DNA from 3 places in the Allorhizobium sp. GW101-3B10 genome. Region 1 is predicted to be linked to each of the others. Evidence: riboswitches for the same ligand, from Rfam matches in the RefSeq annotation. Region 1 holds a riboswitch; each other region holds the start of a gene.
What was found. A riboswitch is a leader RNA that binds a small molecule or an ion and turns the genes downstream of it on or off. The one in region 1 is predicted to bind thiamine pyrophosphate.
Positions count from the first base shown of each region.

Region 1 (3,272 bases):
GGTTGCCAGCGGCGGACGCCGCTTGCCGAGGGCAAGCGCCGCCCGGGCGCGGATGACCGCCACCCCGACCAGAACCGAGACCAGCGCCGCTGAAAATCCGATGACGAGACTGGTCGCGGCAGCGTCGAGCACCGCCCTGTCGGCGACAAGTCCCGCCAGGTTCGACCGGAGGCCGGCGAACACGACCTGTCCCAGCGGCAGGCCGAGGAAGAGCGCGCAAGCGAGGATCACCACGCCGTCGCGGAAGCGGGCAAGCGGCCTGCGCCCGTCGAAACGCTGCGCCACCGCGCCGAGCGTCGTGCCGGGATCGGCAGGCGCGGGGAAGAGCGCCATGGCCCCGAGGATCACCGCCGTCACGGCGATCTGCAGGAAGGCCAGCGCCACGGCCCGGGCCGGGTCGAAGTCCAGCCGCAAGGCCTGGTAGATGGCGACCTCGATGGTCGTGGCCGCCGGCCCGCCGCCGAGCACCAGGACGAGGGTGAAGCTGGTGGCGCACAGCATGAAGATCAGGCCGGCAATGCCGGGAATGACGCACCACAGCACCGGCCATTCGATGAAGCGGAAGACCGACAGCCGGCCCATGCCGAGGCTCGCGCCGGAGCGCCAGTATTCGGAGGGAACGCGCTCAATGCTCGCGAGCATCAGCCGCGCGGCGAGCGGCAGGTTGAAGAACACATGGGCGATCAGGATGCCCGAAAGCCCGTATATGCTGAAGCGTTCGCTCAATCCCAGCGCCGCCAGCATGTCGTTGACCACGCCCTGCCGTCCCCAGATGCCGACGATGCCGAGCGCGCCGATCAGCACCGGCAGGCCCATCGGCACGGCCATCAACCGGATCAGCCATTGGCGGCCGAAAAAGCGCGGCTGGCGGGCGAGCGCACGGGCCACCGGGATTGCGGCGGCGACCGAAATCAGCGTCGAAAACGCCGCCTGCAGGAGAGTGAACCACAAGACCCGGCGCACGACCGGATCACTGATGATCGTCGCAGCCGACGTCTCGCCGCCGACCGAAAGCAGCGAGGCGACCGCCGTCGCGACGAAACCGGCGATCAACGCCAGCACGAAAAGGCCGCCGGCGATCGCCGGCAGCCTCTCGTCCATCCGTGATCGCCGCAGAACCGCCATGCTCAGTTGAGCGTCATGGCGGAAAGCCACTCGTCGATCCAGGCCTTGCGATGCGTCGCCACCTCTTCCGGCGTCATCAGGAAGGTCTTTTCCGGCGAGACCAGCTTGCCGAAGGCCTCCGGCAGCGGTTCGGAGGTCGCGGCCGCCGGCATCATCCAGTTGTTCGTCGGGATGGTATCCTGGAAGCCGGGCGTGATCATGAAGGACAGGAACTGCCGCGCCAGGTCCTTCTGCGGCGCGCCCTTGAGCAGGCCCGCCACCTCGATCTGGATGTAATGCCCCTCGGAAAACGCCGCCGCCTGGTAGCGCTCGGTGTTCTCGGCCACCATGTGATAGGCCGGCGAGGTGGTGTAGGACAGCACCATCGGCGCCTCGCCCTTGGTGAAGAGGCCGTAAGCCTCCGACCAGCCCGGAGTGACGGTCAGCACGCGGCCCTTGAGCTTGGCCCAGGCCTCGTCCGCCTCGTCGCCATAGACCGACTTGACCCAGAGCAGCAGGCCGAGGCCCGGCGTCGAGGTCCGCGGATCCTCGATGACGATCTTGTCCTTGGGATCGCCCTCGACCAGGTCCTTCAGGCTCTTCGGCGGCGTCTTCATCGCCTCGGTGTCGTAGATCACCGCGAAGTGGCCGTAGTCATAGGGCACGAAGGCGTCGTCGGCAAAACCGCCGGGCACCTTGACCGCCGAGACGTCGATGCCGTGCGGTTCGAACAGCCCGGTCTGCTTGGCTTCCGCCACCAGGTTGGTGTCGAGGCCCAGCACCAGATCCGCCTTGGTGCCCGCGCCCTCGAGCTTCAGCCGGGTGAGCAGCGCCACGCCGTCGGCCACGCCGACGAAATCGACGGTGCAGTCGCAGGTCTTCTCGAAGGCTTCCTTGACCTTCGGCCCCGGACCCCATTCGGAGATGAAGCTCTCATAGGTATAGACGGTCAGCGTCTTGTCGGCGGCAACGGCCACAGAAGCGGTAAGCGCCAGCATGGCGAGCGCGGCAAGGCCGCGGCGAAGATGGAGATGTCGATGGGTCGGCATGAAGGGCCCTTCCTTTGCATGTTGAAAATTTGGGATAGGGCGTCTTCTGATGACACGCGTCTAATCCCTCCGCCGGTGTTAGCCGGATCAGGTTCCGCGGGTTGGCTGCAAAGCCTCTCAGCCGTCGATCCGTTTCCGGACTAAAGGCACCCCGTTAGAGCAGGAAGACACATAGCGTGGAGGCGGTCGCCTGGCAAGCGGCGGACAGGGAGGGGAGGTGCTGGGCGCGCCCGGCCTGTCATCATGCCGCAAACGCTTTGCCAATACATTCCCGCTAGACTGAAAGCCCGGCCCGCCGGATTCTAGCAGCCTCGCATGGACAAGCGTGGCAGGCATGGTATCTGGTATGTCCGATACGGCGAGACAAAGACTGCATGTTCAATACGGTATCCGATACCCCTATGCCCGCGCCTGAGAACGCTCCGCCGGTCGAACTCGGTTTCCGGCGGCAACTCGCCATCGCCAGTGCCTCCTTCTGGGCATCGCCGGTGCGCAACCGCATCCTGCTGCTCGCCACGGCCTTGCTGGCAATCATCCTGCTCACCGCCTATGGCCAGATCCTGCTCAACCGCTGGAACGCGCCCTTCTACAACTCGCTCGAGCGTCGCGATCTCGATGCCTTCGTCGTCGAGCTCGGCAATTTCGGCAAGATCGCCGGCTTCCTGCTGCTCCTGAACGTCACCCAGACCTGGCTCAACCAGATGACGGCGCTCTACATGCGCGAAGGCCTGGCCCGCAACGTCGTCGACGAATGGCTGACCGACCGCCGGGCCTATCGCCTGATGATGACGAGCCCGCTCGGCGTCAATCCCGACCAGCGCCTGCACGAAGACGCCCGCAAGCTGGCCGAGATGACCACGTCGCTGTCGATCGGCCTGCTGCAGGCCACCATCCTTCTGGTCAGCTTCATCGGCGTGCTTTGGCAGCTTTCGAGCGGCTTCGTCTTCCACTTCCGGGACTACAGCTTCTCGATCCCCGGCTACATGGTCTGGGGTGCCGTCGCCTATGCCGGTATCGCCTCGCTGTTCAGCCAGGTCGTCGGCTGGAAACTCACGCGCCTCAATGCCGAGCGCTACGCCAACGAGGCCGAGCTGCGCTTCTCGCTGATGCGCGCCAACG
Region 1 covers NZ_JBWKZR010000001.1:4,190,872-4,194,143, reverse strand. Annotated here, with positions in the region: gene thiP (thiamine/thiamine pyrophosphate ABC transporter permease) at 1-1,101, opposite strand, end outside; gene thiB (thiamine ABC transporter substrate binding subunit) at 1,128-2,102, opposite strand; TPP riboswitch at 2,201-2,317, opposite strand; gene AC07Y0_RS20625 (ABC transporter ATP-binding protein/permease) at 2,528-3,272, shown strand, end outside.

Region 2 (3,272 bases), 510 kb from region 1:
TAGTCTGGCGCCGCGACCGGCAAACAAACCCGTTGGTGCGAGTTCGACCTCAATCTCCGGTCGCGAAGACAACTGCTTCATGATGCCGGAAGCGCCGTAGCACCAACCGCAGAGGGGATCGAAAAGATAGGTGATGTGAACCTTGTCGCTCATGTCTTTCTCCTTGTGGAGCATAGATGGCACAGTCAGATTGAAACGAAAAGATCGACAAAAATGACAGAATGTATGCTAAAGACTTACAATCAAACGGGAGCCCATCCATGCAGGAAGCGACGAACCTCAATCGTCTCGCCTACTTTGCCGCCGTCGTCGACGCGGGTTCGTTTACCAGGGCGGCCGAGTATCTCGGCATTACCAAAGCGGTCGTCAGCCAACAGGTTGCCAGGCTGGAACAGGAGGTCGGCACCACGTTGCTGATGCGCACCACGCGACGGCTGCAGCCAACAGAAGCGGGGCGCATGTTTCATGCCCATTGCGTGTCCATCCTGCGCGAAGCCGAAGACGCGTTCGACGAGTTGGCTGAGGCCAGGACCGATCCAAAGGGTCTTCTCAGGATCACGGCACCCTACGACTATGGCACCTCGGTCGTGGTTCCGATCATCACCGCCTTCACGTCTCGCTACCCGGATTGCAGGGTTGAACTCAGCCTCAGCGACAAGTCGGTCGATCTCATCGCCGACAACATGGATCTTGCCATTCGCGTTGGCTGGCTGGCAGATTCGAGCCTGCAGGCCCGCCGCATCGGCTCGTTCCGGCAGCTTTTGGTTGGACCTCCTCAGTTCGCGGAACAGATAGCGCTGTTGCGAGATCCTACGGAACTCTCCGCATTGCCATTCGTGGCCAACAACGCGCTACGGGAGCCCCTGGAGTGGACGTTCACGAATGAGGATCGGGAAATTCGCACCGTTCAATTCAAGTCGGACATTGCGATCAACACCACGCCGGCGGTGATGGAGGCTGTAAGGCATGGAGGTGGGATGTCAGTCTTGCCAGACTTTCTGGTGGTTGGAGAGATGTCAGGCGGCAGCCTGATTCCCGTATTGCCTGAGTGGAATCTGCCATCGGGCGGCATATACACGGTCTATCCGGCCGCCCGGTTTCGGCCACCAAAGGTCACGGCTTTTGTCGATCTGCTGGCCAGTGCTGTCAAGCAATGAACCGATCGACCGTGTTGTGTCAGTTTCACCCCTGTCGTCGACGCTGCTGCTTCACGAAGCGCTTTCCCTAAATGCTGAGTTGGCAATCCGATCTCGGGTCGGCATGCACGGAGGCCGCTTGTGCGGCTTCCGTCTTCTGTCGTGATGTCAGATCTTGATGAAGTTATGCGTCGAGAGCGCACCGAAGGGCCGTCAACCTGTCAATCATCAAAGACTGATCTTCTTCCGTGCATTGTCTGTTCCGACAGATCGTCCAGCAACCTGCAGGTCCTGGTGGAGCACCAACCCGGTAGACAGCAAGCACCGGCAACATCAGCCCCGGCCGGTAAGGCTTCGATGGAGAGCTCGACCCGTCGCCCGGAGCCGACCCTTCTATACTGCGTGTAGCGCCATTCCGCCCTATCACTAATCAGAATGACCCGACCCCGGATCCTTATCCAACGGGCGCGGCATATCCTTCCTCATCTGTTTGCGTCTTGACAGCTTCGCCGGTGAGCGCCTACTCTTTTCGCATTCACCAGGGGGGTCCCGACAAGGGGCTGAGAGTCTGCTGGCGTGTTTGGTGGCAAAAGCCTCCTTTCAAGCAGCGCAGTGACCCGTTGAACCTGATCCAGTTCATACTGGCGTAGGGACGGTGCGAGCGCTCACACACGCGGAATCTCTCGATACGGGAGGACCGTGTCGGCGTCTTTCCATCTTTCCGGCTGACATGACTGGGTCTCCAACCGCAAACTTGGAGCCTCACAATGAACATTGCCCCGAAAAATCCGCAGACCCTCATCACCACCGGACCGCTGCCCGCCTCCGGAAAGGTCTACATGCCCGGCGTGCTGCACCCCGAGATCCGCGTGCCGATGCGCGAGATCGCGCTTCACCCGACCTCCGGCGAACCACCGGTCATGGTCTATGACAGCTCCGGCCCCTATACCGAAACCGCGGAGAGGATCGGCATCGAGCGCGGCCTTCCCCGCATGCGCGAGAGCTGGCTCGCCGCCCGTGGCGACGTGGAGGCCTATGACGGCCGCCACGTGAAGCCGGAGGACAACGGCTTTGCCAGCGGCGACCGGCTCACGCCGGAATTCCCGGTCCGCAACCGTCCCTGCCGCGCGGCCGGCGGCAAGGCCGTCACCCAGCTTGCCTATGCGCGCGCCGGCATCATCACGCCGGAAATGGAATTCGTTGCCATCCGCGAAAACATCGGCCGCCGCATGCCGGAACAGGCGCTGCAGCGCGACGGCGAGAGCTTTGGCGCCCATATCCCCGACTATGTCACGCCGGAATTCGTCCGCCAGGAAATCGCCGCCGGCCGGGCGATCATTCCCGCCAACATCAACCATCCGGAACTGGAGCCGATGATCATCGGCCGCAATTTCCTGGTGAAGATCAATGCCAATATCGGCAATTCCGCCGTCACCTCGTCGATGGAGGAGGAGGTCGACAAGATGGTCTGGGCCATCCGCTGGGGCGCCGATACCGTCATGGATCTCTCGACCGGCCGCAACATCCACAATATCCGCGACTGGATCATCCGCAACGCCCCCGTGCCGATCGGCACCGTGCCGCTCTACCAGGCGCTCGAAAAGGTCGGCGGCATTGCCGAGGACCTGACCTGGGAGGTCTATCGCGACACGCTGATCGAGCAGGCCGAACAGGGTGTCGACTATTTCACCATCCATGCCGGCGTGCGGCTCCACTATATTCCGCTCACCGTCAATCGCGTGACCGGCATCGTCAGCCGCGGCGGCTCGATCATGGCCAAGTGGTGCCTGCATCACCACAAGGAGAGCTTCCTCTACGAGCATTTCGAGGAGATCTGCGACATAGCCCGCGCCTATGACGTCTCCTTCTCGCTCGGCGACGGGTTGCGGCCGGGTTCGATCGCCGATGCCAATGATGCCGCGCAGTTCGCCGAGCTGGAAACGCTCGGTGAACTCACGCAGATCGCCTGGGCGAAGGATTGCCAGGTGATGATCGAAGGCCCCGGCCACGTGCCGATGCACAAGATCAAGGAGAACATGGACAAGCAGCTGAAGGTCTGCGGCGAGGCACCCTTCTATACGCTCGGGCCGCTGACCACCGACATCGCGCCGGGCTATGACCACATCACCTCCGGCA
Region 2 covers NZ_JBWKZR010000001.1:4,698,249-4,701,520, reverse strand. Annotated here, with positions in the region: gene AC07Y0_RS22995 (DsbA family protein) at 1-153, opposite strand, end outside; gene AC07Y0_RS22990 (LysR family transcriptional regulator) at 261-1,157, shown strand; TPP riboswitch at 1,667-1,807, shown strand; gene thiC (phosphomethylpyrimidine synthase ThiC) at 1,904-3,272, shown strand, end outside.
Region 2: another riboswitch for thiamine pyrophosphate. It lies ahead of thiC (phosphomethylpyrimidine synthase ThiC); the one in region 1 lies ahead of thiB (thiamine ABC transporter substrate binding subunit).

Region 3 (3,272 bases), 660 kb from region 1:
ATGCCGCGATGCGTCTCGAGGGCACCGGCGACGGCTTCGGCGATCGCGGCATTGGCAATCATGCCAATCTTCACCGCATCCACACGCACATCGGCAAATATCATGCGGATCTGCTCGGTGACGAAGTCCGGCGGCGCGACGTGGACGGCGGAAACGCCTTGCGTGTTCTGGACCGTCAGCGCGGTGAGCGCCGCCATGCCGTAGACGCCCCGGGCGGAGAAAGCCTTAAGGTCGGCCTGGATGCCGGCGCCGCCCGAAGGGTCGGAGCCGGCGATGGAGAGGACATTGCGGATCATGATCGGGCCTTTCGGATGGCTTCAGAGAGTTGACCTGAGGCAACCTGCGGATCCGGCTGTCCGCAGATCGCGGAAACGACGGCGAGACCCCGGGCGCCCGACTTGAGAACTTCCTCGACATGGCAGGTCTTCAGGCCGCCGATGGCGACGGCAGGCAGCGACGTCGCCGCAATCAACCGGGCAAGCCCGTCCAAACCGACCGGCGGCTTGTGACCGGGTTTGGTTTGAGTGGCAAAGACGGGGCCGGCACCGACATAGTCGACGACGGCCGGATCGACCGCAGCGGCCAGCGCCTCCGTCTCGACCGACAGTCCAAGGATCATGTCCGGCCCGATCAGGCGACGCGCCGTCAGCGCATCCCTGTCGTCCTGGCCGACATGCAGGCCATCCGCGCCGATGGCGATCGCCGCCTCTACATCGTCGTTGACGATCAGCGGCACACCGGTTCCGGCCAGAGCCTCCTTCAGTGCCCGGCCGGTTCTTATCATCTGCCTGGGCGAGGCATCCTTGTCGCGTAGTTGCACCATGGTCACTCCGCCGGCGACGGCCAGCCGCGCGGTTTCGACCATGCCGAGCGGCCGGCAAAGATCCGGATCGAGTACGAGATAGAGGGAGAGGTCGAAGCGCTTCACAGCCGCACCACCCGGGCGCGGTTGTCGAGCACGGCACCGTCGACCTCGGCCAAGAGGTCGAGGAAGCGCACCGCGAAACTGCCCGGCCCTTGCGCCTCCTTGCCGGCCTGCTCGCCGGCGACGGCGAAATGGGCAAGAGCGGCCACCGTGGAGTCAAAGGGATCGTCCGGGCGGATCGCGGCAAAGGCGCCGACGAGGCAGGTGAGCGAGCAGCCCAGCGCCGTCACTTTCGGCATCAGCGGCGAGCCGCCTTCGATCCTGGCCGCCCTTCGGCCATCGGTGACGAAATCGGTCACGCCTGTGACGGCGACGATGCAGCGCTGCGTTCCCGCCAGGCGCCCTGCAGCCTCCTCCGCCTGCTCGACCGGATCGCGGCTGTCGACGCCCTTTGCGCTGCTCACGCCACCGGCAAGGGCGATGATCTCCGAGGCATTGCCGCGCACGATGGTCGGTCCCAATGCGAGGAGTTCGGCCGTCGCCTTGCGGCGAAAGGCGGTGGCGAAATGGGCGACGGGATCGAGCACCCAGGGACGACGGGCCGCCACGGCGCCACCGATCGCCGCCTTCATGCCGGCCACCCAGGCCGGCGAGAGCGTGCCGATATTGACGGTGAGCGCGCCCGCGAAGCCGGCAAATTCGCCGGCCTCTTCTTCCGCATGCACCATGGCGGGCGAGGCCCCGGCCGCCAGCAGGACATTGGCCGCGACGTTCATCGCCACGTAATTGGTGATGCACTGGACGAGCGGCGCATTGCTACGCATTTCCGTCAGCAGGATTCCGGGTGTTTCGGTCTTCGTCATCTTGCCCCTTTCGGGCGGGGCAAGTGCAGGGGGCGGACGGCGCGCGAACGGCGAAAGGCCCCGAGCGACTCCCTCCGCCAGCATTATCTGGTTCAGGTTCTAAGGGTACTTCTCAGCCCGCCTTGCGACGAACGCCCCTGTCTCTCAATGGACCTGTTATAGACATCGCCAGAGCGGCTGTCACCTGCCTCGCCGGCGCATGACAGCAACACCCGCATAGCGCGAATTCTGAGCCGCCAATCTCGCCAGAGGCCAAGGTGTGCGCTATGGTGGAACCATCCCAGATAGAGGCGCGCCGGGACCTTGCGGCGCTGCAACGAGGAGGCGAATGGCATGGATCATCGTTTCGTCGGACTGCCGAAGGATGCGCGGGGAAAGACCGCGAAAACCTATCTCTACGCCGCCGACCGCCGGACCCGGAAACGCCAGGTTCTGTGGGGCGACTGGCTGCAGGTCACCTCGGAACAGCCGGACGGCTGGCTGGAAGTCCTCTGGGGTCCGACGGGCACGACGCCCGAGACGCTCTACATCCGCAAGGACCATACGACCGACGAGCGGCCGCTGGAAATCGTCTTTCTCGACGTCGGACAGGGCGACGGTGCGGTGCTGATCGCGCCGGAGGAAAATCTCGGCGAGGCGGTTGTCGTCATCGACGCCGGCGTCTCGGAGCACATGTACGAATTCCTGCTGCAGCGCTTCCGCTCCTACAACACCAGCTTCAAGTTCCGCGCCGCGATCATCACCCATCCGGACATCGACCACTATGGCGGCTTCGAGCCGATCTTCAACTGGCCGAATTTCGGCTTCGAAACGGTCTATCAAAATGGCCTGGTCGAGCGGGTCGGCGGAGGCACCTTCGACAAGCTGGGCGGCAAGGTGAAGAATGCCGCGACGGGCATCAACTATGTCGGCGACCTGGCAATGTCGCGGGCCGACATCGAGCGGCATTTCGGTGCCGTCGGGGCGAATGAGAGGCAGGCCTTTGCCCAGACGATGAAGCATGCGCTCGACAACCCCAATATCGGCGACTTCGCCATGCTGTCGGCCCGCCACGGCAAGCGGGAGGACGGACGCGGCTGGCTGCCCGGCTTTGCGCCGTCTAATCAGCGGGGCTTCAGCATCGAGGTGCTCGGACCGGTGCCCGAACCGGATGCGGCGGGAAAGGACCGCCTGCGCGTGCTCGGCGACTACGGCGAGACGAAGAACGGCCATTCCGTCATCCTGCGCCTGCACTATGGCGACTTCAAAATCCTGTTCGGCGGCGACCTCAACGAGAAGGCGGAAAAATACCTGCTCTGCCACTACGGCGGCGAGGCCAAGTTCCCGAAGATCGGCACGCCGGCCTATGCGGCGATGATCGCGAAAGCGTCGACCCGGCTGCGCTCGGACCTGATGAAGGTCTGCCATCACGGATCGGAGAAGGTGACGGATGCCTTTCTCGACGCGGTCAACCCGGCCGCCTTCGTCATCTCGTCGGGTGACGAGGAGGGCCATATCCATCCGCGGCCGGACCTGCTCGGACGGCTCGGCAAACGCGGCCGCGG
Region 3 covers NZ_JBWKZR010000001.1:3,527,774-3,531,045, forward strand. Annotated here, with positions in the region: gene thiD (bifunctional hydroxymethylpyrimidine kinase/phosphomethylpyrimidine kinase) at 1-296, opposite strand, end outside; gene thiE (thiamine phosphate synthase) at 293-928, opposite strand; gene thiM (hydroxyethylthiazole kinase) at 925-1,728, opposite strand; TPP riboswitch at 1,781-1,877, opposite strand; gene AC07Y0_RS17540 (ComEC/Rec2 family competence protein) at 2,062-3,272, shown strand, end outside.
Region 3: another riboswitch for thiamine pyrophosphate. It lies ahead of thiM (hydroxyethylthiazole kinase); the one in region 1 lies ahead of thiB (thiamine ABC transporter substrate binding subunit).